Regions from separate parts of the Enterococcus durans genome, predicted to be linked through region 1. Evidence: riboswitches for the same ligand, from Rfam matches in the RefSeq annotation. Region 1 holds a riboswitch; the other holds the start of a gene.
What was found. A riboswitch is a leader RNA that binds a small molecule or an ion and turns the genes downstream of it on or off. The one in region 1 is predicted to bind magnesium.
Positions count from the first base shown of each region.

Region 2: another riboswitch for magnesium. It lies ahead of CJZ72_RS12160 (FtsW/RodA/SpoVE family cell cycle protein); the one in region 1 lies ahead of mgtA (magnesium-translocating P-type ATPase).

Region 1 is NZ_CP022930.1:1,723,198-1,739,041, forward strand. Features, by position in the region: gene CJZ72_RS08195 (ABC transporter ATP-binding protein) at 1-65, shown strand, start outside; gene CJZ72_RS08200 (ABC transporter ATP-binding protein) at 55-1,926, shown strand; gene CJZ72_RS08205 (LOG family protein) at 2,438-3,013, shown strand; gene CJZ72_RS08210 (nucleoside 2-deoxyribosyltransferase) at 3,013-3,453, shown strand; gene CJZ72_RS08215 (deoxynucleoside kinase) at 3,469-4,173, shown strand; gene CJZ72_RS08225 (LptM family lipoprotein) at 4,810-5,235, opposite strand; gene CJZ72_RS08230 (glycoside hydrolase family 1 protein) at 5,564-6,961, shown strand; gene CJZ72_RS08240 (hypothetical protein) at 7,560-8,147, shown strand; gene CJZ72_RS08245 (LTA synthase family protein) at 8,337-10,412, shown strand; gene CJZ72_RS08250 (helix-turn-helix domain-containing protein) at 10,619-11,491, shown strand; gene ndk (nucleoside-diphosphate kinase) at 11,600-12,052, opposite strand; M-box (ykoK) riboswitch at 12,247-12,421, shown strand; gene mgtA (magnesium-translocating P-type ATPase) at 12,745-15,420, shown strand; gene CJZ72_RS08270 (HAD family hydrolase) at 15,793-15,844, shown strand, end outside.
Region 2 is NZ_CP022930.1:2,550,837-2,566,680, forward strand. Features, by position in the region: gene CJZ72_RS12125 (DUF2200 domain-containing protein) at 1-270, shown strand, start outside; gene CJZ72_RS12130 (HdeD family acid-resistance protein) at 342-866, shown strand; gene CJZ72_RS12135 (cation:proton antiporter) at 1,015-2,166, shown strand; gene CJZ72_RS12140 (MarR family transcriptional regulator) at 2,240-2,704, shown strand; gene CJZ72_RS12145 (MFS transporter) at 2,802-4,019, shown strand; gene CJZ72_RS14420 (hypothetical protein) at 4,057-4,230, shown strand; gene pbp4 (penicillin-binding protein PBP4(5)) at 4,201-6,240, opposite strand; gene CJZ72_RS12155 (LCP family protein) at 6,346-7,224, opposite strand; gene CJZ72_RS12160 (FtsW/RodA/SpoVE family cell cycle protein) at 7,306-8,496, opposite strand; M-box (ykoK) riboswitch at 8,607-8,772, opposite strand; gene CJZ72_RS12165 (hypothetical protein) at 8,975-9,181, opposite strand; gene CJZ72_RS12170 (flavin reductase family protein) at 9,286-9,900, opposite strand; gene CJZ72_RS12175 (ankyrin repeat domain-containing protein) at 10,104-10,871, shown strand; gene CJZ72_RS12180 (1-deoxy-D-xylulose-5-phosphate synthase) at 11,261-13,021, opposite strand; gene CJZ72_RS12185 (GlsB/YeaQ/YmgE family stress response membrane protein) at 13,851-14,093, opposite strand; gene CJZ72_RS12190 (Asp23/Gls24 family envelope stress response protein) at 14,140-14,697, opposite strand; gene CJZ72_RS12195 (DUF2273 domain-containing protein) at 14,710-14,898, opposite strand; gene amaP (alkaline shock response membrane anchor protein AmaP) at 14,911-15,474, opposite strand.

The DNA.
Region 1 (15,844 bases):
CGAACCAAATCTACCAAGAAGTGTATGAATCACAAGTGAAGGGAGGGCGAATCAGTGAGGAATAATCAATTACAAACAAGTCCAGTCAAATTGTTGAAACGAATTTTTTCCTATGCACTGAAATATCGTCTTCGTTTGATCGTTGTGTTCTTTAGTATCGTGATCAGTGCGGCAACGAATGCTATAGGGATCAGTTTTACGAAACAATTGATCGATCGATTTATTGAACCATTGTCAAAACAAGAAAATCCAGATTTTGGTCCACTATTAAAAATCATTACTTTAATGGGCATCATGTATTTTACAGGGGCAATGTTTACCTACGTGTATAATCGAACGATGGTTACCGTGTCACAAGGGATCTTAAAAGATATTCGTGATGAGATGTTTACCCATATGGAAAAATTACCTATTCGCTATTATGATTCGCATCCAACTGGTGATATCATGAGTCGTTACACAAATGATATCGATACATTGAGACAGATGATCAGTCAATCGATTCCGCAAACGATCTCTGCACTGGTGACAGTGACTGCTATTATCATTGCCATGCTGATCATCAATATCCCAATGACGATCTTTGTATTGATCATGGTTTCTTTGATGGTCTTTATCATTCGGACTTTAGGAAGTAAGAGTGGCAAGTATTTTTCCTTACAACAAGGATCTTTAGGCGCTGTAAATGGTTACGTGGAAGAAATGATCGAAGGGCAAAAAGTAGTCAAAGTTTTTAATCATGAACCGCAAGCAATCCAAGGTTTTGTTACATTGAACAATGAGTTAAAGTTGAATTCGACTAAGGCCAATACGTATGCCAATATTTTGATGCCCATCATGGGAAATATTGGAAACTTCACGTACCTTCTAACAGCTGTGATTGGAGCTATTTTTTCAATCACTGGCGTTACAGCATTAACACTAGGAAGTATTGCTTCATTTGTTCAATTCACGAAAAGTATCACGATGCCTATCTCACAGATCTCACAACAATTCAACGCGATTATTTTATCTTTAGCAGGCGCACAACGGATTTTCGATTTATTGGATGAACAGCCAGAAGAAGATGATGGAACGATCGAGTTGGTCAACATTGAGAAAGATTCTGATGGACGAATCCACGAATCCGCAACTCGGACTGGCGTTTGGGCTTGGAAAGACGTACAACAAGGTACGGTACATTATACCGAACTAAAAGGGGATGTTCGTTTCGATCAGGTGACTTTTGGTTACAATGCGAATAAAGTGATTCTCCATGATATCCAATTGTTTGCAAAGCCTGGACAGAAAATTGCTTTTGTTGGGGCGACTGGTGCGGGTAAAACGACGATCACGAACTTGATCAATCGGTTTTATGATATCCAAAAAGGAACGATTACCTATGATGGTATCAATGTCGAACAGATCAAAAAGTCATCTCTTCGTCGCTCATTAGGAATCGTTTTACAGGACACACACTTATTTACTGGAACGATCAAAGAAAATATCCGTTTCGGAAAACTTGATGCAACGGATGAAGAAATCTACGAGGCCGCTCAGTTAGTCAATGCAGATCATTTTATTCGTCAATTACCTAATGGCTACGATACAGAGTTGAGCGATGACGGCAGTTCTCTTTCTCAGGGACAACGACAGTTACTTTCTATTGCTCGAGCAGCTATAGCTGATCCGCCAGTACTCATCCTTGATGAAGCCACATCTAGTATCGACACTCGCACGGAAACGATCGTCCAAAAAGGGATGGATTCCTTGATGAAAGATCGGACTGTTTTTGTCATTGCGCATCGTCTATCTACGGTACGAAATTCGGATGCGATCATGGTATTGGATCAAGGAAGAATCATTGAGCGAGGAACACATGATGAGTTGATTGCCCAGCAAGGAGAATACTATCAATTATACACGGGGTCATTCAAGCATAGTTGATAGTTAGAACAATAACAAAAAATAGGTTTCAAGAAAAAGCCGAATCACTTGAAAATCGCTGGATTTTTGAGTGATTCGGCTTTTTTGGTAAAAAATTGAGCGATACTAGCTCTACAGGTGACTCATTGTTTTGGAAAAAGTAATAGTGTGTATCAAAAGGAGATTTTGTAAAAAAGGTAGCGAAACATTTTCTGTTAGTGAAACATAACATCTGAAAAAAATCAGGAATCAACTATTTCGCAAAAATGAAAGAAAACATTAGAATGAGAAATGTTATTGACGCATGAAGTGAAAGCATAGTTTTCTCTAGAAGAAAGTCGTTTCATATTTTTTTACATAGTTATTTATTTGTATTTGCTCATAAAAACGATCCTAAAATTATATCATCCTAAAACACTATATCTAGTGTTTTGTATTCTCTATACCATTAAAAAAGCACAAAATCTAGTCTTTTATTTTAAAAAAACAAGAGTAGAATAAAGATATACTTTTGAGTTAGGAAGTGTTTTTTTTGAAACTGACAGTTTTTTGCGGCTCCCGTTTTGGCAATAAAGAAAGTTACAAATTTATTGCTCAAATGTTAGGAAAATATATGGCACAAGAAAATATTGAATTGGTTTATGGCGGCTCGGACTCCGGCATTATGGGTGTATTTAGCCAAACCGTTCTAGAAAATAATGGAAAAGTCACGGGAATCTATCCTACCGGACTTTTCGAATTAGAAACTCCTAAGGAAGAAGTTACAACGTTCATTCCGACAGATTCAATCGATGAACGGAAAGTATTGCTCTTTGAAAAAGGCGATGCTGTACTGATTTTTCCTGGGGGATTAGGTACTTTGGAAGAGTTCTCACAACTCCTTTCTTGGATAGCTATCGGTCTCACGCCAGATAAACCAATCGGGATTTTGGATATCGGCGGCTACTATAGCGGATTGCAAACATTGCTAGAGACATTTGCCAAAGAAGGCTTTATGGATACAAAATGGTTAAATCGAATCTTTTTTTCAAATAATCCCTTAAAGCTAGTGGATCTATTACGAGAAGAAACAACTGGATTATCAACATTATTGAAGGAGGCAAAATAATGAGTCGAATCTATTTAGCAGGCCCATTTTTTTCAGAGGAACAAATCGAACGTGTAAGTAAAATCGAAAAGGCATTGGAAGAAAATAAAACGGTGAGCAGCTTTTATTCGCCACGACACCATCAAGAAAGCAATTATGAATTATTTACAGCAGGCTGGGCTCAAGAAGTCTACGAAAAAGATATGAAAGAGTTAACTGCGGCTGATTTTGTCGTTGCTATTTTAGACTATGAACACCAATCAACTGATCCAGGAACAGCATATGAACTAGGAGCTGCAACGATGATGAACAAACCAATGATCGTCTTTCAGGAAGAAACAGTTCCAACGAATTTGATGATCACGCAGAGCTTGCACACTTATTTGAAATCAGTAGATGAGATTCGCAACTATGATTTTGAAAAATTACCTGTAACAGCATATGTTGGCGAATACTTATAGAAAAGGAAGGATTGTATGTCAGTGATATTGATATCAGGAACAATTGGCGCAGGAAAAAGCAGTTTAACAGATATGCTTGCAAAAGAAATTGATTCAAAACCATTTTATGAAAGTGTAGAGGATAACGAAGTTTTACCGCTTTTTTATTCTAATCCGGAACAATACGCGTTTCTATTACAAATCTTTTTTTTGAATAAGCGATTTCTAGCCATGAAGAAGGCATTAGTGAATGATGACAATGTATTGGATCGTTCAATTTATGAAGATAGTTTACTCTTCCATTTGAATGCTGATTTAGGACGTGTAACAGATATCGAAGTCCAACAATACGACCATTTACTAGATACTATGTTGAATGAACTAGATGATGTGGCACCGAAAAAAAGACCAGATTTGATGGTCCATATCAAAGTATCATTAGATACGATGTTGGAACGGATCAAAAAACGTGGTCGTACGTACGAACAACTTGAAAGTGATGAAACGCTATATGGATATTATGAATCATTGAATCAGCGATATGATCAATGGTACGAAGATTTTGATGTATGTCCTAAGATCCAGATTGATGGAGATAGGTTTGATTTCGTAGAAAAACCGGAACATGCCCAAGAAGTGATCAAACAAATCCAACAAAAATTAGCTGAATTAGAAGGAGAGTCTTCTGGCAGTTACTTTACAGAAAACGATCATGCGAAAGGGCAAGGGCTTGGATTGTAAAAAGAGTATCCTTTAAAGCAATAGTGAAAAAGTCAAAGGACAGAAATTAAAAATGAGGATAGGATAAAAGTTTTTCTGCTTTTATCCTACCCTCATTTTTATTTAATTATAGAAATCTCCAGCGAAGCTTTCTTTTGTATAAGTTTCAAATGATTTAAATGAATCTTTGATTAATTTATGACAATGGTCACAAATACTTAGGCTTCCTTGATCGCTAAATTCAGTATGAATATTCTTGCTACTTGTACATGTACAGTAGTCGTGACTATCAAATATACTCATTGTTTTCTCCTTTATTTCAAACTGCTTACTCAATATAACAGAAAAATATGAAATATCCATAAGAATTAAGCAAAATTAAAAAAATGTTCCACGAATCAACAGAATAATACAAAAAATGAGGTCGAGACAAAAGTGTTTAACCCCGAGAAATAAGAAGAAATGAACGAAAATTGCTTTTCAAATTTTTGTGAATTTCGGCTTATTTCCGAAGGAGTTGCTTCTGCTCCCGCCGTTTACTCGAGCGTTTGTAGCAAAACTGATTTTTTGATTTGTCCAACATTTGCTAAACAGATAAATTTATTTCGGAGTTGGCTCATTTTTGTATGGACAACTCGTGTAGCCTATGCAAAACGATTAGAGGCTATAGATATTTCCATCCTCGTCTTCTATGCGGTAATTTCCGATTTTAGTGAATTGAATCGACACGTCTTTTCCTTTTTCTTTTCCTGTGATCGTATAATTATCTGATTTAGTTTTTATCTTGATATCGGTTAAAGTGATTGCTTTTTTTGTAGTATTGGAAGTATCCGTTTCATCTTCAGCATACGTGCGTACCCAAGTCATCTTATTATCTGTGAAGGTGAGTTGACCACTGATTAGATCCATATCTTTGCGCACCTTCAAGGAATACTGGCTATTTGTAATATCTGACTTATCTGCCATCAGAATAGATGAGTCAGTGGTTTGTTCGGATGATTGATCTGCCCCACCAAACAAACTACAGCCTGATAGAGTAGAACTTGCAAAAAGCAAAACAACCATTACGATTAATTTCTTCAAAATACTGCCCCCATTTTATAGTTATCAAAATTATACCATTAGACAGGAAAACATGAAACGGATGAGCGTGAAAATCCGTAATTTCAGCGAGTCAACTTTTTAAACAAGAAGGGAAAAATTATTTTTCCGAATTGGTTCTTCAAGAAAAACGTCCTGTACTTTGCTAAGTATAGGGTTATTTTAAAAAATGTCAATTGGTCTAATCCTTTTTAGAAAACGTTTCATAAATAGGCTTGTAAGTTGAGAAAACGTTTGCTATATTGATGGGGAAGTAACGAGTGATGAGATTCACAAAAGTTATTGTAACTCTATAAAAGAAGGTGCGACTATGACAAATTATCAATTTCCTGCTCACTTTTGGTGGGGGTCAGCAGCAAGTGGTCCTCAAACGGAAGGCCGTGTATCTGGTGATGGCAAAGGAGAAAATATCTTTGATTATTGGTACAGTAAAGAACCAGAAAAATTTTTCGATCAAGTAGGACCGGAAAAAGCATCACAAGTTTATACAAAATACAAAGAAGATGTCCAATTAATGAAACAGACAGGCCACAATTCATTTCGGACATCTATTCAGTGGAGTCGTTTGATTCCTGAAGGGATCGGCGAAGTCAATCCAAAAGCAGTTGAATTTTACCATAGCTATTTCGATGAATTGATCGAAAATGGCATCGAACCTTTTGTCAATTTATATCATTTCGATATGCCGATGGCACTCCAAGAAAAGGGTGGTTGGCTTAATCGGGAAACAGTGGAAGCATATGAACGTTACGCAAAAATCTGTTTTGAATTATTTGGAACAAAAGTCAAGAAATGGTTCACACATAATGAACCGATCGTACCTGTAGAAGCTGGTTATCTTTACCGCTGGCATTATCCGGAAGAATCAGACATGAAACAAGCTGTTCAAGTAGGCTATCACGAAGCATTAGCATCTGCTTTAGCAGTTAAAGCGTATCATGAAATGGAACTAGAAGGTCAAATCGGTATCATTTTGAATTTGACACCAAGTTACCCTAGAGATGAAAAAAATCCAGAAGATGTGAAAGCAGCTGCAATCGCTGATGCCTTTTTCAATCGTTCTTTTCTAGATCCAGCGGTCAAAGGAGAATTTCCACAGGAATTAGTAGCAATCGTCAAAGAACTAGGGATCATGCCTTCGATCAAAGAGGGCGACTTGACGATCATCAAAGAAAATACGATCGACCTATTAGGGATCAATTACTACCAGCCTCGAAGAGTAAAGGCAAAAGAAACACCGATCGATCAAGAAAACGGTCCGATGCCAGAAGACTATTTTGATAATTATCAGATGCCTGGGCGTAAAATGAATCCTTATCGAGGATGGGAAATCTATGAAAAAGGAATCTATGATATTTTGGTCAATGTTCGTGAGAACTATGGAAATATCGACTGCTTTATTTCTGAAAATGGGATGGGTGTCGAAAATGAAGCTCGTTTCATCAAAGAAGACGGGATGATCCATGACGACTATCGAATCGAATTTGTTCAAGAACACTTGAAATATGTGCATCAGGCGATTCAAGAAGGTAGTAATTGTTTAGGCTATCATATGTGGACATGTATGGATAATTGGTCTTGGACGAATGCCTATAAAAACCGATATGGGTTCATTTCTGTCGATTTATCAAATGATGGAAAACGGACGATCAAGAAATCCGGATATTGGTTTAAAGAGTTATCTGATAAAAATGAAATGATTTTATAGCAATAAGCAATAAAGAGGAGGTCGCGACAAAAGTCGTGTAGGTTTGAGAAATTGGAGAAAAAAACGAGGTTGGGACAGAAGTGCTTAACTCCGAGAAATAAGAAGAAATTCACGAAAATTGCTTTTCAAATTTTTGTGAATTTTGGCTTATTTCCGAAGGAGTTGCTTCTGCTCCCACCGTTTATTCGTTTTTAAAGAATGAGACAAAAGTGTTTCTTACTTTTGTCCCACTCTCGTTTTTTTGAAATTTCCGAAAAACCTGACTTTTGGACACCGTTTATTGGAGAGTCTGTAGCAAAGCTGATTTTTACCTTTGTTCCACATTTTAGTACAGACGGTAAAAAGGTGTCTGTTGTAATCATGTATAAGTTTATTTTGCAACAAGAAAATCTGTCATGGATATTTTCCTCAATAAAAGCATCGAGCAAATGGAAGAGAAAAAAGTGGTTCGAATTAGGAGAAATGGGTACGTGCGTCCTTTTTTTAGACGATAAAAAATAATTCTAGTTTTTTAAAGCTTTTTTTTATTTTTTCCTCTATAAGACCCTTTTTTTGTATATAATAGTATAGGTAAAATTGAATAGGAGTGAAGGAAGGCATGAGAAAAAAGAGACCTTTTCTTCTCTTTTGGTTACTTGGTTTTTTCCTACTGCTTATTTTGTCTGCTGCGGCTTCAGGAAAAATGACAGCTGATATTTCTCAAAAAAATACAGAAAAAATAGTTGCAAGTAAAGAATCAGTAGATAAATTTAAAAAAGAATTTTCGACGTATTGGTGGGAAGATTATAAATTAGTAGCCAACTACGATAAGGGAGAATTAGAGATCTATTTGCCAAAAGATAAGGAAAATAATCAGTTCATCAATATCGATGATGTGCTGAGTGCGATTTCATTTAGACAATATCAATTCAAGGACAAACACTTGACGGTGTTGTTACTAACCAACAAAGGGGAACCCTTGGCCCGATTAAAAAATGGCAAAGTCAAAACCAGTTATTCGGATAAAATCAATGTAGATGTAGTCGATAAACGACTAAAAGAATGGATCAAAACAAACGAGCAAGTGAAAAAAAATTCAGAATCCACCACTACGTCAGATTCTCCGACAACACCTCCTTCGACTAGTGGGGAAACAGGTGTAAATACGGTCAATAATCAAAGTGAGTTAAATCAAAATTATCAATAGAACTATCTAAAAAGAGTAGAAAAACGAATCAGTTGTTTCTATTCTTTTTTAGTTGTTGAGACAAAATGGCCAATCAGATGGGCATGTTTTTAGCTAATTTCTAAAAAAATCTTAAAATAATTTTTTTTTAGAGAATTTTCATTTTTGAAGAGCAGAATATACAAAAATGAATAGAGAGAAGTGATATGTGTGACACGTTTGAAAAAATTGTGCCAAAATCGTCTGATGATTGTTCTGATCGCCAGTTTTTTCTTTTGGTTAAAAACAATTTTTGCCTATTGTATTGATTTTTCATTGGGAGTAGAAGGAAGTATCCAATACTTTATTTTATGGATCAATCCGATTGCAACGACACTGCTTTTTTTTGGCTTATCTTTATATATAAAGAAGCTCAAACCGGCGTTGTTTGTCCTTTTGATCATTGATATTTTAAATACATTAGTTCTATATTTGAATATTATCTTTTACCGTGAATTCACTGATTTCATTACGGTGAAATCTGTATTAGGATTTTCAAAAGTATCACAAGGTCTTTCAGGAAGCTCTTTTTCTTTGATGGAACCCCATGATATTTTATATTGGGTGGATATTCTCATCTTTATCGGTCTACTTGGTTGGTTGATCGTGAAAAAAGTTCCACTAAAGAGTCCGGCTGTGCCCAAACCAGTTGCGCTAGCCCTCACTTGTCTATCCGCTTTGATATTTTCTGGTAATTTAGCGCTCAGTGAAGCGAATCGCCCTCAGTTATTACAAAGAACGTTTGATCGTTCTTACATCGTGAAATATTTAGGGATCGATGCTTATACGATTTACGATGGCATCAAAACGGGAATGACGAGTAGCGTACGCGCGCATGCAAGCAGTAATGGAATCGATGAAGTACTAGATTATACGAAACAACATTATGCTGAACCAAATCCCGATACATTTGGCATTGCCAAAGGAAAGAATATCATTGTATTACATTTAGAAAGTTTTCAGCAATTTTTGATCAATATGAAGGTGGATGGTCAAGAAGTCACGCCATTCTTAAATAGTATTTTTCAAAATCAATCAACGATCAGTTTTGACAATTTCTTCCATGAAGTGGGTCAAGGGAAAACAAGTGATGCAGAAAATATGTTAGAAACTGGTACTTTTGGTTTGCCTCAGGGTTCATTGTTTACAGAGCTTGGCTCAGATGATGTCTTCCAAGCAGCACCAGCGATCCTTGGACAAAGCCAAGGATATACAAGTGCTGTCTTCCATGGGAATGTTGCTAGCTTCTGGAATCGAGATCACGTGTACAAAAACCTTGGATACGAGAATTTCTTTGATCGTTCTTATTTCAAAGATTCAGATGAAACTCTCGGGTATGGCATTTTGGATAAAGATTTATTTAGTGAATCGACTCAATATTTGGAACACTTACAACAACCTTTCTATGCCAAATTCTTATCTGTCACGAACCATACTCCTTATTATACAGATGATAAGAATTTTGACTTTCCGTCATTGAATACAGGGAATAGTACGGTAGATAATTATGTACGAACTGCTCATTATCTTGATCAATCATTAGAACAGTTCTTTACGTATTTGAAGAAATCTGGTATTTATCAAAATTCGATGTTTGTGATCTACGGGGATCATTTTGGGATCTCCAACACAGACAATGCAGATCTCGCAACAGCGCTAGGGAAAGATGCTGCGACTTGGAATGAATTTGACGATGCTCAAATGCAAAGGGTGCCGTTGATGATCCATATCCCAGGATATACGCAAGGAAAAGTGAATCACGAGTATGGTGGAGAGATCGATGTATTACCGACTCTGTTGCATCTAGTAGGTATCGATGATAAGAATTATATCCATTTTGGAACAGACCTATTGTCTGCCAAACACGATCAAGTAGTTGCATTTAGAAATGGAAACTTTGTTACGCCGGATTATACCGTCTTAGGTGGAAAAACCTATAATAATCAAACAGGTGAAGTTATCGATGAAAAAACAGCAGGAATCGAGGAAGAGATCAAACAAGATCAAGATAAAGTGAAAAAAGCGTTAAGTCTCTCCGATAAATTGAATCAGGAAAATCTTCTAAGATTCTATGTCCCAGAAGGATTTGAAACGATCGATCCTAAAAAATATGATTATAAAGATGAAGCACAAAAAAATGAAGCAATCGAAAAACAAAAAGGAAACAATTCAACGAGTGTCTATTCAAAAAATGGCAATAAAACAACGACGAACCTTTATCCCATAGAACCAGCAACAAGCAAATGATCATACTAAAAAACTTCTAAAGAGACTGGATGTTCCATTTCTTTAGAAGTTTTTTTTATAATTCATGAATTTTTTATTTTTTGCGTATTTGATTAATGAATGAAACAAATTTTTAGTATTGAATGTTCTTGCTTCATACTGTTCTTGGATGAGGGAAGAGCCAATACAAAAATCTGGATGTATTCAAACGATGGAGGAGGAATTTTATGTACGATGGGAAATTGATCAAACAACTTAGGGTGAACAGAAAACTGACACAATCACAATTAGCACAAGGAATCTGTTCTAAAACGTCTTTAGTAGGGATTGAAAGTAATTCAGTAAAAAAAATATCCTTTTTGACACTGAAAGCATTTTTAGAACGATTAAATATTTCTTTGGCTGAGTACGAATGGTTACGTAATCAAATGGATGAACCAAAGAAAATCAAGAAAAGTCGTCATCTTTTAAACAAAGTCCAAGAAGATAATTTCGATCCTTATAAGGAAATTGCAAATAACCGCAAACAATTCAAAAAAACGACGGATCTCTATTATCTGGTATTGAATCTACAGATGTTTTGGGAAACAGAAGGGGAGTTGCAATTAGAGTTTTTAAAATATGAATGTCGGACAATCGAAGAGTATTTTGTGCAAATGAGAGAATATGGACTCTTCGAATTGGGGATATTAGCTGAGTTTCCTTACATATTCAGTGATTCATTCATTGATAATCATTATTTAAAAATCAAGAAAAGAATGCGGCTGTTGCCAGATTCAAAACTATCGGATCAATATTTATTTACTTTTTTAAAAAACTTAACCATTTACTATATTGATAAAAAACGTTTCAAAAAAGCCCGTAGCATCAATGAAGACATGTACCGCAGTTTAGCTCACAAAGAAAAGTCAACGATTATTTATGAGATGCTGATGCTTGAGTATTACCGGCGGATGATTGCTGCAGCTTTAGGTGAACCGATCATAGAAGGAACGAACACGCTCTTTTCTGTGATTGAATACACGTTGGGAAAGAAAGAACGCGTGGCACTTGAAGAAAAATTAGCAGCCGTTGGACACCAGAGAAGTGATGGTAGATAAAGCGGATTAGTACAAAAAGCACAACAATGACCAGCCAGAGATTTCCGAATGCTAAGTACAATTAGAAATCTCTGACTGAGTGATTCAGTGAAGGTTCTGGTATCATCTTTAATTGTTTAAATCTGGGTGGATGATCGCTGCCTTATTCTTTTGCGTATCAAATAAGGGAAAGAACCGATTGATTTCATTGGTTGCAGAATCACGGGAATCAGAAGCATGAATGATGTTTTCTGTTCCTGGTAAAGCATAATCACCACGGATCGTTCCTGGAACGGCATCGACAGCTTTTGTTGCGCCAACCATCTTGCGGACGATGTCGATTACATCGTCACCAGCTAAGACTAGATAGACAACTGGCCCCGAAGTCATGTAGTCGATCAATTCAGAAAAAAAACTACGCCCAGATAAATGTTGGTAATGCTCTTTTGCTAATTCTTCTGTCATAGTAGCAAATTTCATTTCGGTGATTGCTAAACCCTTTTCCTCAAATCGTTGGATGATTCGGCCGATTAAATGACGTCTTACACCATCCGGTTTAATAATGACAAGCGTTCGTTCCATCTCAATCACTCCTGTTCAATTGTTATAGTCTTATTATACTTGTGTCTATAAAAAGGTACAAATATTAGTGAAGTCTAGAATAGGTGACTGACAATAAAAAAAGCTAACAGTCGTTATTTAAAGATTTTCAAAAAAATCAAAAAAATAAGTTTGACATTCCTTCTATATGTTGTTATATTTACGGAGGAAAACTAAATAAGATTTGTTAGGTGAGGCTCCTATACAAACATAGGCTACTGCCCAAAAACGTCGAGAGACGCCAATGGGTAGAACAGGAATTGTCGAGACAAGGCTTTTCATAAGGTAGCTAAAAGCAAGAAGTTGCTTTTTACGTTGTACAGTGTCAAAACTCAACGATGAGATCAAAGAAGCTTTTTTCGTGTGCTTTTTCGACCTTTCGCTGGATTTTGGCGAAAGGTCTTTTTGCTTTTTTTACATTAGTCTTCCAAATTATGCGTAAAAGGGGTGATTTTGTTGGAAAGTTGAAGCTGAAAATAGAAAAAAATATGTTGGAAAGTAAACAAATAAAGGAGATGAGAACAAATGGATGACAGTCCTGCGAAAAAACAAGAGCGAGAGAAACTGCTGGCTGAGACTATTATCTATCTGTTTTCAGCCCCTTTAGGAACAGCTTTTTCTTTCTCTCTCCAATAAAATAACTGATCAGTAAAGAAGCTACCAGTACGTACTTTTTGGCTGACAAAAAGGAGAAGAATGAGATGGAAAAAAAGAAAGATACACAAAAAATCTATGCTGCATTTGCAGGTAAAACCAAAGAAGAATTACTACAATTTTTTCATTCAACAGATCATGGGATGGAAGAAGAACAAGTTGAACAAGCAAGAGAACAGTATGGTGAAAACTCAATTTCTTATGGAAAGAAAACACCGTTTATTGTAGAAGTTTTGAAAGCATATATCACGCCTTTTACATTAGTTTTGATTGCTTTAGGTGTTATTTCATTTATCACAGAATATGTCTTAGCCGCACCCGGCGACAAGGATCTTTTTGGTGTTGCAATCATTTTTACAATGGTCATCGTCAGTGGAACAATGACATTGATCCAGTCTGTTCGTTCGAATCAGGCAGCTGAAAAATTAAAATCATTAGTAAAAGTGACCGCTGCGGTCAAACGAAATGGCAAATATACTGAAATCCCGATGGAAGAAATCGTCTGTGGTGACCTAGTGCGCTTATCAGCGGGAGATATGATCCCAGCAGACATGCGGTTATTATCCGCAAAAGATTTATTTATTTCTCAAGCGGCTTTGACAGGTGAAAGCTATCCAGTGGAAAAGCAAGCACATGTTTATGAAGATGCGACACTTAGCGAAACAAGCTACGATAATCTTGCATTCATGGGAAGTAATGTCATCAGCGGAAGCGCTGAGGGCATCATCATTTCTGTAGGAAATCAAACGCTGTTTGGACATGTTGCGCAGACCCTCTCTGAAAAACCGATCAAATCAAGTTTCGAGATAGGGATCCATAAGACATCGATGTTGTTGATCAAGTTTATGGCGTTGATGGCCCCAACGGTTATCGTTATCAACGGTTTTACTAAGGGTGACTGGTTAGAAGCCTTTCTATTTGGTCTATCGGTTGCCGTAGGATTGACGCCAGAAATGTTACCGATGATCGTCACTACTAACCTTGTCAAAGGTGCAAGTGTGATGGCGAACAAAGGAACAGTCATCAAAAATCTAAATGCGATCCAAAATTTTGGTGCAATTGATGTGTTATGTACAGATAAAACAGGAACGTTGACACAAGATAAAATCATTTTGGAATACCACATGGATTGTGAAGGAAAAGAAGATGACCGTGTGTTACGACATGCTTATTTGAATAGTTATTATCAAACGGGACTAAAAAATCTACTTGATGTCGCGATCATTGAAGAAGCAAAAGAAACATTGGCAACGGATAGCATCAATTATCGAAAAGTGGATGAGATTCCATTTGATTTTGAACGTCGTCGGATGAGTGTAGTAGTGGAAGATGTTGCGGGAAAAACGCAGATGATCACAAAAGGTGCAATTGAAGAAATGCTTAGCATCTCTAGCTATATCGATCTTGGTGGTGTGGTTAGTCCGTTAACGAAAGAGTTAAGAGAATCTGTCTTAGCAAAAGTAAGAGATCTAAACGAAGACGGTCTTCGGGTCATTGGAGTCGCACAAAAGACGAACCCAAGTGTAGTTGGAGAATTTTCTGTCAAAGACGAATCCGAAATGGTCTTGATCGGGTATCTTGCTTTTCTTGATCCACCAAAAGAAACAACAAAACAAGCACTAAAAGCATTGAAAGATCATGGGGTGGCCGTAAAAGTTTTGACTGGTGACAATGAGTTGGTTACCCGTTCTGTTTGTCGACAAGTTGGATTAGAGATCAATGAACTGATTACTGGAGAAAAAATCTCAGAGATGGATGATCGTGAATTGGCACAAGTAGCTGAAGAGCATGAAGTCTTCGTCAAATTAAATCCACAACAAAAAGCACGATTGACTACAGCTTTGCGCCAAAATGGGCACACGGTAGGATTTTTGGGTGATGGAATCAATGATGCACCTGCGATGAAAGTAGCTGATATCGGTATTTCAGTGGATACAGCGGTGGATATTGCCAAAGAATCAGCAGACGTGATCCTTTTAGAAAAAGACTTGACGATTTTAGAAAAAGGTCTTTTGTCAGGTCGAGAAACTTTTGGGAATATCATGAAATATATCAAAGCAACAGCAAGTTCGAATTTTGGTAACATGTTTTCTGTATTGATCGCTAGTACATTTTTACCATTTCTACCAATGTTACCGTTACAGATCTTGTTCTTGAATTTGATTTATGATGTTTCTTGTATCTCTCTACCTTGGGATCAAATGGATAAGGAATATTTAACTGAACCTAAGAAATGGAAAGCATCTAGTATTGGAAAATTCATGGTCTATTTTGGTCCAACTAGCTCGATCTTTGATATCACCACATACTTATTGATGTATTTTGTGATTTGTCCAGCTGTTGTTGGGGGGGATTTCCACTCATTGGACGCGAAACAACAAGTCGTATTTATTGCATTGTTCCATGCCGGATGGTTTGTCGAATCCTTGTGGACACAAACGTTGGTACTGCATGCACTACGTACACCAAAGATTCCATTTCTACAAAGTAACGCAACATTTGCGATGTTCATCATTACCACTTTGGGAATAGTCGTAGGGTCCATTTTACCATTCACAGGCTTTGGTGCAGAATTAGGTTTGTTGCCTTTACCAGGAACGTATTGGATCTGGTTGATTGTGACGGTACTAGCTTACTTAGCTTTAGTCACGATGGTCAAAAAAATCTATATCAAAAAATTTGGTGAATTGTTATAAGATGAATTGATCTTACAAATCAAGACAATATAGAAGAAAGAGAGCCCATCTGAGCTATGGGTTTCCATCAAGCAGGATAATGTGGAACAAAAGTAAGAAACACTTTTGTCTCATACTTTAAAAACGAATAAACGGTGGGAGCAGAAGCAACTCCTTCTTATTTCTCGGAGTTAAACACTTCTATCCCAACCTCTTTCTGTGTTGAATCGAAAGGACAGTTTTGACACTGGTTATCCGATGTAACTGCTGTATAGTGATTTTGTCAGCACATTGATTAGGATAATTTTCATGAAATTTGCACTCATTTCTATACTTTCAACTGGTACTCATGCTAAACTAAAGGTATTGTTTTTTGAAAGGATTAGTGAAAGTATGAAAGGCGCAATATTTGATTTAGATGGTCTATTAGTCGACACCGAAAAAA
Region 2 (15,844 bases), 830 kb from region 1:
TCAAAAAACGAAGTTGATCAAGTGATCGAATGGCTGACTGGGTATGGACAAGATGCGTTGAGCCAACAAATACAAAATAAAGTCGATTTTCGTACTTTTTTTGCTGAAGCACCCCATTTGAATCCTAAACGTGATTTGATTACAGGACTCATTTGTGGTATCCGCGTAGAAGAGATCGACGAATCACTTATGCAGAATATTCGTTATTTAGATAAGTTGATCGATGAATTAGCCAAAGGAAAGAAAATGGAAAAAATCCTTAGAAATTAAAGGCTCCCATAAGTTATCATTTGGTAAAAACAACTTTTCCAGTTAGAATAGAATCAAAGGAGGTTTGTGTTATGTTTGATATGGTGCGAAAGAATTTCCAACGCTACGCTTTTCTACGAGCAGCAATTTACATTATCGCCGGTCTGGCTATTGTGATCAATCCGACTGCGGTCTTTCACTTTATCGGCTATCTGATCACTGCATATTTTGCACTACTAGGGTTGATAAATATTTTAGAAGCGCATAAAAATAAAAAACAAACAGGTGATTGGGGATTTGGCTTGGTAAGTGGCATCGTCTTTTTGATCATCGCCTTGATCGTTCTAGTTTTTGCCTCTGCTATTGTATCGATCTTACCAATCATTCTTGGACTAGTGATTATTTCAAATGGATTATTTCAATTGTTCTTTGGCCTAAATACTAAGTCAAAAGGTTGGAGCTTATATAGTGTCTTGCTATTGATCGGCGGATTGATCTTATTATTCAATCCCTTCAAAAGCTTGATGTTCCTTTTCCAAATTTTTGGCGCTATTTTGATTTTTATGGGTATATCAGAAATTGTCAGTTTTTTCCGAGTACGTAAAATGTATTCGTAGGTTTCTCAAAGAAAGCAAAAAAACCTTTTGCACCTTTCGTGTTTAAAGGTTTTTTTGTTGAAATAGAGAATATTTTTTCTTGCTTTTTAAATAATATTTGTTATTAAACAGAAGTTTGATTATTCGATTGAAAGGATTGTTCTATTTTATGGAATTCATCGGTATTCTATGTCTTATTTTGATTTCAACGACTATTGGTTCGCATGTATCAAGACGAATCGGTATCCCGGCAGTGATCGGACAGTTATTAGTCGGTGTGTTACTTGGAGAAGCTGGGTTAGGCTGGGTCCATCCTAGTGTATTAGTCCATGATTTTTCTGAAATCGGGGTCATCTTATTGATGTTCTTAGCTGGTCTAGAAAGTGACCTTTCTTTACTGAAAAAATACTTTAAGCCAGGGATGTTCGTCGCGATTTTAGGTATATTGTTCCCTGTCGTGTTTGGTTGGTTGACAGGAGAAGCGTTCCAAGTTTCCAATAATGAAGCGATTTTCTTCGGAATCATTTTAGCGGCAACTTCAGTGAGTATCTCCGTTGAAGTATTGAAAGAATTGAACGTTGTCAACACGAAAGAAGGCTCGACTATTTTAGGCGCCTCTGTCGTTGATGATATTTTAGTGGTCTTGGTGCTAAGTTTTAGTTTATCCTTTTTGACTGGGGAGTCTTCCAGCAACCTTCCCCTTCCGCTGTTATTGGCTGAACAAGTCATTTATTTCATTTTCATCTTCTTATTGGTGAAATGGATCGCACCTTTTTTGATGTCCTTTGCTGAAAAAATTTACGCGAATTCGGCTATCATCATCGTTTCATTGGTTATTTGTCTAGGCATGTCGTTTGTTGCAGATTTGATTGGCCTAAGTTCTGTCATCGGCGCCTTTTTTGCAGGTATCGCTGTCAGCCAAACGAAAGTCAAACATGAAGTTTATCATAATGTTGAAGCGTTAGGTTACGCTGTATTTATTCCTGTCTTCTTTGTCAGTGTTGGATTAGAAGTTGATTTTTCAAACTTTGGTGAACAACTTCTATTTATTCTTGTATTGACAATCATTGCTATCCTTACAAAACTTTTTGGAGGCTATTTAGGCGCAAAAGTAGCAGGTTTTTCAACAAACAGTTCATTGATGGTCGGCGCAGGAATGATTTCTCGTGGTGAGATGGCATTGATCATTTTACAGATTGGACAGCAAAGCAAATTGATCGAGCCTCACTACTATTCTCCACTTGTCATCGTTGTTCTGCTAAGTACTTTGATTTCACCTTTAGTGCTTAAACATTTCACGAAAAAAGTGCATGAAGTATAGCAAAGCGCCTTATAGTATATTATGATTAGGGAAATGGATCTTCGTTAAACTAAAAGAAAAAAGAGGTTGCTCAATGGACAAGAGAATAAATCTGATCAGTGAGATGCTTGATTTAGCAAATGAAATCACTTGGTTAAACAAGCCGAAACTTGAAGAGGCCATCGAGGGATATCCGCTAAATGAAATCGAGTTGATCGAGAAGATAGCGAAACTTCCTGAACCCAATGTCACAAAATTAGCAGCTGCCAGCTACCTGACACGTGGCGCTATCAGCAAACAAACAAAGAAGCTTTTGGCAAAACAGTTAATTGAAAGTTACCAAAAACCAGAAAATAAAAAAGAACTATATTTTCGTTTAACGGAAGAAGGTAAGCGGCTGAACGACCGACATCAGCAGCTTCATCAAGAATTCCTTAAAGAAAATGAAGCCGTATTTGAGCAGATGTCTGCAGATGAATTCGATACCGTCTTCCGCTTTATCGGACGTTTCAGAGAACAGCTAAAAAAAACCGCAAAAAAAGAGGACTCAGCCATTTAAGGGTTGAGTCCTCTTTTTTTGTTGACAAGGAAACAAAAATCATCTACACTACTATTTGTTTACTAGGAAACAAAAAAACAAATAGAGGGGCATTCTTTTGACAACTATACAAACAAAACATTCATTGATCTTTGGTTTCACATCTGTCTTCATGGTGGGGCTTGGCTTAACGCTCATCACCCCTGTTGTCCCATCGTTAGTCGCATCTTATACCACTTCACCGCATCAACAAGCGGTGGCAGTTTCATTGCTGACTTCCGTCTATGCATTTGCTATGTTTCTAGCTAGTCCTATACTTGGTGCTTTAAGTGACCGTTTTGGACGAAGAATCGTTTTGATCAGTAGCTTGATTGGGTCTTCCATTGGCTACTTGATCTTCGGGTTCGGTGGTGCGTTATGGGTGCTATTTTTAGGTAGACTCATTGAGGGACTGACTGGCGGTGAGATTTCCGCGATATTTGCATACTTCGCAGATATCACCACTGAAGAAAATCGAACAAAATATTTTGGTTGGGTCAGCGCAGTTGCAGGTATCGGAACAGCTATGGGGCCATTGATTGGCGGTGCTCTCAGCCATTTTGGTTCTGCTGTCCCGTTACTTGTGGCTTCCCTCCTTACCTTCATCAATGCAATCTATGGTTATTTCTTGATGCCTGAAAGCTTGAACAAAACAAAACGGGCTTCTAAGATTTTTTTAGGACAACTCAATCCTTTCAAGCAGTTACGATCGATTTTTTCCATCACCTCGGTGAAATGGCTCATGGTCTGCGGCTTTTTTATTTGGTTACCTAATGGCTCACTACAGGCTATTTTTGCTCAATTTTCGATTGATACCTTTTCTTTGAAACCTCTCGCAATTGGCCTTACATTTTCTTTGATGGGCATTATGGACATCTTCTCTCAGACTTTTGTCATGCCCCTACTCTTGAAGTATCTAAAAGATCAGCAGATCATCCAGTTAGGGATCAGTAACGAAATCATTGGCTATGGTTTGATTTTTTTATCCGTTTTTATTCCGAAAGTCTGGCTTTTCATCATAGGAATGATCTTCTTCGGTTTTGGTGACTCCATTTTTGGACCTTCCTTCAATGGGCTGCTCTCCAAAAAAGCAGATGCTCGCGACCAAGGAAAGATCCAAGGCGGCGCTCAAAGCATCCAGGCATTGGCTAGAGTAATCGGCCCCATTATCGGTGGACAACTTTATGCCAGTATCCATCATGGACTTCCCGCGCTTATGGGTATCTTTTTACTGATCTACTCTCTCTTCTTATTAAAGCAGAAAAGTCGTTCCGATTTGACTCCCTATCAACGATAAAGAAAAAAGCTTCGATCAACCAAAGAATATCCCTTGGTTGACCGAAGACACTTCCAATCATTACTTATTAGATCAAGCGGATCGTATAGCTACTAGCGTACTTGAACCCAAAGCCGATCGAGGGAACAGCCAGTCATCAGTTAGTTTCATTACAGCTATAGTTACGATCAATGACTTGGTTTTATTGATAGGTTTGATTCAAGTATTGTAACAGTTCAGGGGCCCGTTTCGTTGCAGAATCCCCTTCTTCTTTATTTTCCAGCATGCTGACCATCAAATAACCATTCGTATCTGGATTTACAGCAAACAAGAAGCTATTTTCCTGGCCTTTTTCATCTTGTTTTTCTTTAATTTCTGCTGTACCAGTTTTTGCAGCGATCGGGATATTCAGTGAAGCTAATGAATGGGCCGTTCCATTTACATCTTGGACAACGTCCTTCAAATCTGGGATGATCGTTTGCACCGCAGATTGGCTAATGACATTTTTCTTATCTTTTGTTTCATGATCTAAAACCAATTTTGGATACACAAGCGTTCCATTATTGGCAAAGACAGAGTACATCGTTGCTTGCTGGATCGGATTGATCAACAGCTGCCCTTGTCCATAGCCAGTGTCTGCTAACAAAATGTCTGAATTGAAACTTTCCTCATTAGAGATTTGCGCGGGATTCATACTAAGCGGTAGATCTAGTTCTTCGCCAAATATAAATTTATTCAACCCATCACGGAAGGCCTTTTCGCCCATTTTCAGCGTTTCTTGTGCCATATAGATATTATCAGAATATACTAACGCATCTTTTAGATTTACCTGAGGGACATCACTCACCCGTGTTACTTGATACGAACCCCATGACGAATCTTTTTGCCATTTCAACCCACTGATTGCTAGAGATTCTTCTGGATTGATCGTCTGATTATCTAAACCGATGGCTGCGGTGATCATCTTGAACGTCGATCCAGGAGCATAGCCTGTCGCAAAACGACTGATGAATGGTTGGTTCTTGTTTTCTGAATATGCTTTATAGTCTTCCTGAGAAATACCATTGGTCATTTTATTTGGATCATAGCTAGGCGAACTTGCTAATACCAATAAATCTCCTGTTTTTGGTGAAGTCGCAACAGTCGATCCTGGTTTTCCCCCTAAGCTATCATAGGCTATTTTTTGTGCATCTGCATCAAGAGTCAATTTGATATCCTGCCCGTTTTTTACTTCATGATCGATCAACACTTTTTTCTCTGTACCATTTTCATCCGTAATACTTAATTTTCCGCCATTCGTTCCTCTCAGCTCTTTGTCATACGCCATTTCTAAACCAGATCGGCCGATTTTCCCATTACTACTTAATTCTGCATTTTTCTTGATATCTTCGGCAGTGATTTCTCCAATATAGCCGACCAACTGGGCAGCTGCTTCGCCTAATGGATAATAACGACCGTCAACTTCTTGAATAGTGGCACCACTAGGTAGTTCTGGTGTTTCACCATCGATGATTTTTAGGGGAACAAAATAGTCGGGTTGTACCCAGCTTTGAGAAATCGCCTGATTGATTTCCTCTTCAGTCAAATCAAACGATTTAGCGATAGCCGAGATATTCGCTGTTTTTTCTTCGCCTTCTCCTAATTTACCTGGTACGATTCCTAACTGTTTCAATTTGCCAGTTGTCGCCAAAGGCTTTCCATTGCGATCCAAGATATTTCCTCGTTTTGCTGTTTCAGCGGTCAAGCTTACTTTATCGTTGCCTGACATTTGAGGGAAGATCAAGTTAGGTTGCCAGTTGATTTTGGTTTGATCATTTTTTTTCGATAGAGTCCCTTCATAAGAAAGACCCTTTAGCTCTCCTAACGTAGTATTCATTTTTGCTTTATAACCAAATGTATACGTGTCACTGTCTTTCTTATCGATTTTCAGATTTGAAACTTCGATTCCTTTGACATCGACTGCACCATAGATATTTTGATACTTCTCCAAAACTTCTTTTTTTGAAAAGCTATTCTTGCCTTTATTATCTACTTGGATAAGTGCCACTGCTTTTTCATAGTCGCCCTTATTTAGCTCTGTTACAAATTGTTGGATCGTTTTTTCACTGGCTTTGACTGCCTTTTCTTCTTGTTGATGCTGGTAAAGAAAATAGCCGCCACAAGCCGCTGCAAGAACCAGAATAACTCCGCCACCAACAATCAGACCTGTTTTTTTCTTTCGATGAGTATCACTTTGTTTCATCTTTTCCCTCCACTCGTCAAATATATTCCGTTCCATTCTAACACAAGAAAAGAAGCTAGAACATAGCTTTGATTGCTTGTTCTAGCTTCTTTTACGAAAAACTTACTAATCTAAAAATTGCTTGAGAGCCTCTTGATTTTTGGTCAAATCTAATTCCAATACACTGCCAGAAGGCGTATCGTTATTGAAATCCCAACTTCCATCCACAGGAACAGATAACGTAGATATTTTTTTGTCTTCATTCAAAAAATCAAGTCCGCAATCGATCAATACGCTTTCCGGTAAATTTGTTTTGATGCTTCCTAATAATTTGCCCACCGCTTTTGGCAATTTGAGAATCGAAGTCACATCTTTAAGCTGTGAAGAGAGAGCCTTGATCACTTGTTGCTGCCGTCTGATACGGCCAAAGTCGCCTTCTTCATCTTCTCTAAAGCGTGCATATTGCAGCAATGTATTGCCATCCATGGTTTGCTCCCCTTTTTTGATATAGACCTCATCTAAATCCAGATCTTTTTCTGCGTTGATCTTCACACCATCTGGAAATAGTTCGTTCACACAATCAATAAAATCTTGGAAAGTGATGCTTGCATAATAAGGAGCTTCAAATTTGAAGTTTTCCTTTAAGGTCTTGTTAAGCAGATCCACGCCTCCGTATGAATAGGCCGCATTGATCTTATTCATACCATAACCAGGAATATCGACGTATGAATCACGCATGATCGATACTAATTTTGCTTCTTTTGTTTTTTGGTTATACTGTGCCACCATCAAAGAGTCCGAACGCCCTTCTTCTTCTTTGGATCGAGCATCTGAACCTATCAATGCAACATTGATGATCGTAGGTACATCTTTTGCTTCTACTTTTTGGACACCAGCTGATTGGTTCCCAGATGAGAATCCATGAACGAATTCAAAGGAAAAATAGCCGACTACGATGGCGATCGTTGCCAAAAAAACTAGAATTATTTTTTGAAATGTTTTCATTTCATATTCCTCTTTCTAATAAGAATCTCTTACTTGAAAAATCGATCGTTGTCCTTTATGATAATCCAAGCTGAGAAATTCTCAGTTCTTCTTTTTTAGTACTTTGGGTCGATCGAGCTGCAACTCGTCGACCTGTTTGTTTCTTTGCGTTTGTCTAGAGGTGATATTCAGACTTAAACCAACTGCAAAGGATAAAATGAAATAACTCGTGCCACCATAGCTAACGAACGGCAATGGTACTCCCGTCATGGGGATCAAGCCTAAAATACTTCCGACATTGATGCTTGTTTGCATGAGTAACCACGTACCGACTCCGATCAAAATCAAACTTGCTTGCTGATTTTGTGATTGGACACTCCTTTGAAAAATCCTAAAATACATCAGAAAAAGCAATAGTAATACAAGCAACGCCCCAATCAATCCGAATTCTTCTGCAATGATCGAAAAAATAAAATCTGTTTCAGATTCTGGCAAATAGCCTTTTTTTGTGATGCTGTTTCCTAATCCGCGTCCAAATAACCCACCATTATAAAGCGCGTAATAAGAATTACTCATTTGATATCCTGCCCCATGTTCATCGAGGAACGGATCATGGACCATCGCAATACGGCTATAGGCGTGTTCAAAAAAAGAGGGTAACAGTCCATGTTTTTCGAATAATATTACCAGTCCTGCAATCAGGATCAGACCAGCAACAGAAGAAAAGATAAGCACTACTCCTTTTTTTATTGGAATCGCTGCTGCCCAGATCATTGCTCCAGCAATTGTTAAGATCATGATTGCCCCTGCTATTTTAGGTTGAAATAAAACAAGCAGCGCCATTGTGCCAACGAGTAATAGCGGCTTATGGATCTTATCTGGCACCTTGTCACCATCTCTAAAAAAACGGCTAAGGTATAAAATCAAAAAGATCATTCCCAGTTCAGAAGGCTGGAACTGAATCCCTCCGATAGATATCCATCGTTGCGCTCCATTGACTGTGACAGCGAATAGACCGACTTTCATCATGAGCAATAGTAAAATAGACACCATGATACCGTAGTTTATTTGTTTAGGTTTCAGCAGTATGCGCAACCTGACAGAAAATGTGAACGCAATCATGCACCAACTAAGCAGAATAAAGCAGAATTGACGAACAAACAGACTCTTCGGATCTTCTTGCGTCACGAGCAGTCGATACGAACTTGCGCTATAAATTTCTAAAAGACCGACAATTGACAAGGCCATATATGGACCTAAAATCAACCAGTCGATCTTTCTATTTTTCCACATCGCATTTCTCCCTTCTTTGACACAAGTTAGGTGAACCACGAGCGGGTAAGCATCAGTTATTTAAGCACAAGAAAAGGTCAGAAACCTTTTCGAACAAGAATTCTGACCTAGCATCATCTCATCGTCCGAGTTTTAGCACTATACAACGTAAAGAAAAATCCTTAGCTATTTGAAAAAGCCTTAATCCGACAATTCCTGTTTGACCCATTGGCGTCTTTCGACGTTTCTGAGCAATAGCTTGTGTTTGTATAGGAGCCTCACCTAACAAGGTTATTACTATTTTTATTTTTTACAGATTAATAGTAATCGTCTGATCGTTTTTACGCAATAAATTCTGGGATAAAAAAACGAAATTAAACAATCTTTAAGATATTTATTCATCAATTGAACTCTACATAAAAAAATTCCTCTAAGATACTATATATGTTTTAGTGCTTAGAGGAATCGCTTTTCACTTTTCGGAATAAAAAGAACTATTTTACTTGTTCAATAGATTGAACAGCCCACCGATCGTTTGATCTTTTAGTGTGACTTCTTCCCCATCGATCGTTGCTTTGATGACTTTGAAATGGTCTTGTAATGGTGGTACTTCTAGGTATTGACCTTGAAGAAACTCATTTACTGATCCGTATTCTTTTTCCATTGGTTTTGCATCTTCTGCTACTTGATAATAAATGTTTAACATGTTAAAGACCCCTTATCTATGGGATAACGATTGTTACCCTTTTATAAATTAATTTATTTTAGCATAAACAAAGAAAAATAACAGCAGTATTTTTTACCCAACAGTTAGTCTGGTCGTGCCAACGTGATGATTTCACCAATCGTAGCATAATCACTTCCAGCAAGCCGGCTGATTGCATGAAGCGCTTCAGGATCGATCCGTCCTGTTTCTGGATCATAAACCAATTCATCCAAGTGATACGCTTCAATAGATAGCAAAAATAGATCGGCGGTCGTTACTGTTTCATTTTTGATTTCTACATGATCGTAAAGACTCGTTTCAAAGGTAACTTTCGCCTCATTCAGAATCGGGATCGGTGTATTCTCTGACTTTCTTGTCGTTAGATTCGTCAAGGCCAGTTCACTTTCGTCGTTTGGAAGACTTGCCGCTGTTTTGTTCACTTCAAGTAAAATTTCTGCATCAAGTACTTGGATCACCGCTTTTTTTCTTCCTACGATGTTTCTTGCAGTATCCTTCATTTCACCATCTTTTCTCTGGATTGCTAAGGATAACATCGGTGGATTTGAACTCACGATATTAAAATAGCTGAATGGCGCAATATTCAACACCTCTTTGTCAGAAATTGTCGATACGACGGCTACTGGTCTAGGAATCACCGAGCCGATCAATAATTTATAATTTTCTCTTTCAGATAATTCTGAAGGCATACGTGTAATCACTAAATCTCCCTACTTTCTTTCAATAATTGCTTGTACGTAGCAAGTCAACGTTGCTTTTAACTATCTATGAAGGCTGTCTCTTTGTCAAGAAACTCTTCCTTTTAGCAAAAGCAACGCATGTTTTTAGATGCTCAATACTTCCCAAGTATAATAGTTGCCCTCATGTACATTTATCCATATGATAGTTAAAAGGAGGCGCTTTTATGAAACGTTTCTTCATACTATCACTCTTGGGCCTGAGTCCCTTGTTTCTCAGTGCTTGTATTCTTGATCCTCAAAAAGAGAACTCCCCTATTTCACAAACAACAGTCGTGACTTCAAGTACTGCTCAATTAGAATCTAGTCAAACAACAAAGGAGGAAACAGTCATGCCGATTGTTCCAGAAAGTTTATTACAAGCTGTCACTGCCAATGATTTTCAACAAGTACAAGAATTATTGAAAAATCCAGACTACCCCATTGATGAACAAAATGAAGCTGGTGAAACTCCGTTGATGATCGCTACTCATCTGAATCAGCTTGATATTGCAAAGACATTGATTGATCATGGAGCGGATATCAATCAACAAGATGGGATACAAGACAGTCCTTATCTCTATGCTAGCGCGCAAGGGAAAACAGAAATTTTAGACTATATGTTAAAAAATGGCGAACCAGATCAGCAAATCGTGAATCGCTTTGGTGGAAATGCACTGATACCCGCTGCAGAAAAAGGACATTTAGAAAATGTCAAACTCCTCTTAGCAGATGAACGAGTAAACATCGATCATCAAAACAACTACGGGTACACAGCGCTGATCGAAGCAGTCGCTTTGAGAGATGGTTCTGCTATCTATCAGGAAATCGTTCAAGTATTACTAGATAACGGAGCAAACAAGGAGCTACGGGATAATTATGGAAAGACAGCTGAGGACTATGCTAGAGAATTAGGTTATTCACAACTATTGACCCAATTGACCACTACTTCCTAAAGAAAAAAGAGATTTTTAGATAAAAAGAACAGCCCATCAAAAGGTTTCTTTCTGAACCTATGGTGGGCTGCTCTTTTCGTTACTTTAAAGATATTTTAGAATAATCCTGCTTAATCTTCACTTATTATGAGCCTACTGTCTTATTCAAAAGTTAGTTTACATAATATTTATATAGTAAATATTATGTCGTTATCTACTTCTCTCTTCATAAATAAAAAAATGGGATAAAAGTAATCACTCACTTTTACCTCATTTTTTATTTTGAATACTCAAGAAGAACAGCAGTCACCAAAAAGTAAAATTGGACAAAAATCAATGAGCCAATTTCTAGACTTCCTCTTAGTTCTTAAAGTTCTTCACTCGTTGCTCTACGGATAGTACCACTAATACTATTTAGAAAGTACTTTTTGTGTATCTTCAACGATTTGTGCAGGCGTTAAATGATAACGTTCGTAGAGTTCTTGCGTTGGAATGCTATCAGTAAATTCTTTTTTAGAACCAAAATTCAAGACATTGACAGAAGAATCACCATAATAACGGCTGATTTTTTCGCCAAAACCACCTGCCAGGCTACCATCTTCTAAAGTCACAACAACTTGATGGTTTTCTTTTAACTGATCCAATGTTTCACGATCAAATTCTGTGATTGTTCCAGGATTGATCAATGTTGCATCGATCCCTGCTTTTTTGAATTCTTCCACTGCTGCTTTTCCAAGTTCAAGGAACCCACCTAAAGCCAAAACAGCTACAGTTTCACCTTCATTCAACACTTGGTACGCTGGTGTCGAGTAATCTTTGGCAATTGCTTCACCATGTTGTACGCCATGTGTTGGAATTCTGATTGCTACTGGTTGTTTTGTTTGCGTCAATGCCCAGTCAAGCATTGAAAGTAGATCTTCTTTAGTTGCAGGTGCAAGATATTTGATATTAGGGATACTTGAAAGATACGCAATGTCAAATGTTCCTTGGTGTGTACGATCGCTTGCAGAGATCGTTCCACCCCCAACCAAAATCACGGCTGGATTTTCATTGATTGCTAAATCATGTGATAATTGGTCATACGCACGTTGTAAGAATGTGCTTGATTGGAACACTACTGGACGAACCCCTTGTGAAGCTAAAGCTGATGCAAAAGTAATCGAATGTTGTTCCGCGATACCTACGTCAAAATAATGATCTGGATGTTTTTTCTGATACTCTTTCAAACCAAACATACCTGGAATTGCCGCATTGACAGCAACGATTGGTGTCTCACTATTCGTTGTTTTTTCATCCAAGTAGGCAATGATTGCTTGATTCAACGTTTCGCCAGTTGCTGGATGTTTTGCTTCACCAGTTGCTAGATCAAAAGGAACATGCCAATGGTATTTCATCTTGTTTTCAATTGCAGGTTCATATCCGTGACCTTTTTCAGTATGCACATGAAGAACGATTGGATGATCGATATCCTTGATTTCTTTAAATACTTGGATAACTGTTTCAAGATCATTTCCATTTGCTACATAACGGTAGTCAAATCCCATCGCTTTGAACAAGTTATTGTCACTTTGACCATTGCTTTCACGCAATTCTGCCAAATTTTGATACAAGCTACCGTGATTTTCATCAATCGACATTTCATTGTCGTTGACCAATACGATCAGATTTGAGTCCAATGCTCCGCCGTTATTCAATCCTTCGTATGCCAAACCACCACTCATTGAACCATCACCGATAAATGCCATCACATTTCCTGTTTCATGTTTCAAATCACGGGCTTTTGCTAAGCCTACAGCCAAACTGATAGAAGTTGATGTATGCCCTACCGTAAAGTAGTCATGTTCACTTTCATGTTGATTAGAATAGCCTGTTACTTCATGATAATGTCCTTCTTCAAAACCGTTCTTACGGCCTGTCAATAATTTATGCCCGTAAGATTGATGGGACACATCCCAAACAATTTTATCCTTTGGTGAATCAAATACATAATGAAAGGCAATCGTTAATTCAGTTACTCCTAGGTTAGGACCCACATGTCCACCGACTGCGCTATCTTTCTGTAAAATCATTTGACGCATTTCATCAGCTAATAACGTCATTTCTTCAATTGTTAATTGTTTAACGTCTGCAGGACCATTTACTTTGTCCAATATACGTTCAGTTGTAGTCATGAATTGTTCTCTCCCTTATCAGCTACTTATCCGCGCTGCTTTTTGCAAGAAAATAGAGTTTCTAGCACAGGAATCATTGTACTACTTGGAGTCAACTCTAAGTCAAGGGGATTTTCAAAAAAAATAAAAAAAAGAGGAGCGATTTTTCTAGCAAGTAAACATCTATATGTAACTTTCTAAAATTTTTCATCAAACAGCTCTTTCTCTTTTCATTGTGAACACTTGCGGATATTATGAAAAGAAGGAGCCTGTCTCTTCATTTCGGTTCTGAGCTTCTTCTGTATAAAAGTATTTCATTCTCCATCTTTGCTTCTATAAATATTTCCTGAAAACTTAAAGGTCCTTGGATCTTCTATTGATATAGCTGCATCAATAGAAAAAAAATATTCCCAATGTTATGACCAAACTCATCACTAAATAGAAAAGTTTTGTCTTTCGCGACATTTGCGATTCCACGTCATTCCCAACTTTCTATAGTTTATTTATGTACAATTCGATTTTAGCATGTTGATTTTCTGTTGTTGTGAAGGTCTCCGAACATACTGAAAAAGCATCATGAACGACAAAAATCTTCGGCAATCGATAAGTATCAGATGCGTATATACTATTATTAGAAGTAAAAATATTGTTTGCAATGAAGACAAAAAAGTCCAAACGACGTCTGAACTCTTTCTATCCATAGAGAAAGGGACAGATGTGTTGTACTCCGAGAGATAAAGTCGAATCCCTGAAATTCATCAACGATGATTTTTAGGAAAGTCTTTTTATCCTCTTCACACATCTGTCCCTACTACATATTCTTACTTAATGGATCGACTTAAAAGTCCTCTTATAATTTACGAGCAAAGAAAGAGACGATCAATACAAGTATGATTGCTCCAATCAATGAAGGAACGATTGCCATTCCACCGATTACTGGACCCCATGAACCTAGTAAAGCTTGTCCGATTGCAGACCCAACTAAACCAGCGATCACGTTTGCAATGATGCCCATTGAAGACCCTTTATTTGTAATTGCTCCTGCAATTGCTCCGATAATACCACCAACGATTAATGACCAAATAAATCCCATTTTAATTTCCTCCTATATGCTACTTTTTCCAGTTTTTTTCTTTTTATTATTGTACACGAGGTTCCGCGTTATCTTTTACTTTTTGTGTTCCTTTGCTTACAGCAGATTTTGCTTTATCTGTTTGTTTTGAAGCAAATTGTCCTGTTGTTTTTGCTGCATCTGTCACTTTATCTTGGACAGTTTCTTGATCTTTTTCATATTCTTCTTGTGTTTTGATGTCTACGACGTTCACATTCACTTCGATCACATCTAAGTGAGTCATGTCGTTTACTTCGCGACTGATCAAGTCTTTGATTTGTTCGTAGATGTCTTCAATGTCTTTGCCATATTCAACAACAACGTCTAAATCAACAGCTACTTGTTTTTTGCCGACTTCTGCATTGATACCAGCAGTAACGTTATCTGTATTGACTAATTTTTCAGCAATGTTTGAGAAGAAGCCGCCGTCAAGTGTCAATAATCCGTCAACATCTTTCAATGCGTAACCAATGATCTTTTGGATGACTTTATCTTCATAAGTCAATTCACCTTTAGAGATATGGCTGTCTTCTGTGTGAGTACCGTTAGCAGTTACGTTCATGTTTTTCATCTCTTTGTTTTCCATCTTTTATTCCTCCTATGATTTAAAAAAATGATCTAAAATTTTTGTTTCTTTTAAATAAAAACCAATTCCTACGCCAATCGCAGTCATGATGATTATCAAAAGAGTTTTAAAAAAGCCTACTGTAAGCCATAAAATAGCTAGTAGTAACCCAAGTCCCCCGAAAATAATCGGGAGCTTGTATGTTGAAAATAATTCTTTCATTTTAAGTCCCTCCTATTCTACTCGAGAGTGCTTGTTGTCTCTAGTATTTTGCTCTTCATAGCCACTATATGTCACAGCTACACCAATATTTTGCTCTGTGCCAAGTACGTTTCTGACTTTTTGCTCGATTTCTCGCATCAATGCACTTGTTTTTCCAACTAATGAAGATGTACGTTTTAAATCGCCTTTCACATGAACGTTGATTTTGTTTTTCGTTGAACGTATTTTTACTTTCGGCGAACCAACAAATTCTTCTTCATGCAATTGTGATCGAACCAATCCTTCGATTGCTTTCTTGTCCAACGTCAGTGTACCGTCCTTTTGTTTTAGTACAAATGTGCCTTTTGATTTTGGATAGAATAGTACGACCAATAACAAAATAAACACAAGAATAGCAAAAACGACAGCTGCCCAAAATAGATATTGCTGCATATAGTAGTTTGTGATAACGAAGAAGCGAAATCTTTCCAACTGTTTTGGCATGATATACGGGGCATTGATCACAGCTACACCTAGAAGTACGGATAATAAAAACAAACTTGCGATAATACCGATTATCTTCCACCCTTTATTCATTTTCCACCTCCTACCCTTACTATACTGATGATATTTTTTCGTTATCTAAAAAATCCAACTGCCTAGAATATCGAAGCGCTACCAACCATTACTGACTCGGATAGGCGTTTTCTCTACTTCTAGCCTGATAAACATAAATAACGAATAAACTCAAAAGTATTTTTTGCTTTTTTTCTATTGGGTATAGTTAAAGGATAGTATCCAACATTAAAAATTGCAAAGATAATGCTCAATTAATATTACAAAAAATAAATAAATTATTAGAGTTTTCTGATTATTCATCAATTACAGGATTTTATGCAAGAATCAAAAACATGATGTTTTCAACGTTGTTACCCTTTTCAAAAAAGCATAAAATGAATTATACTGA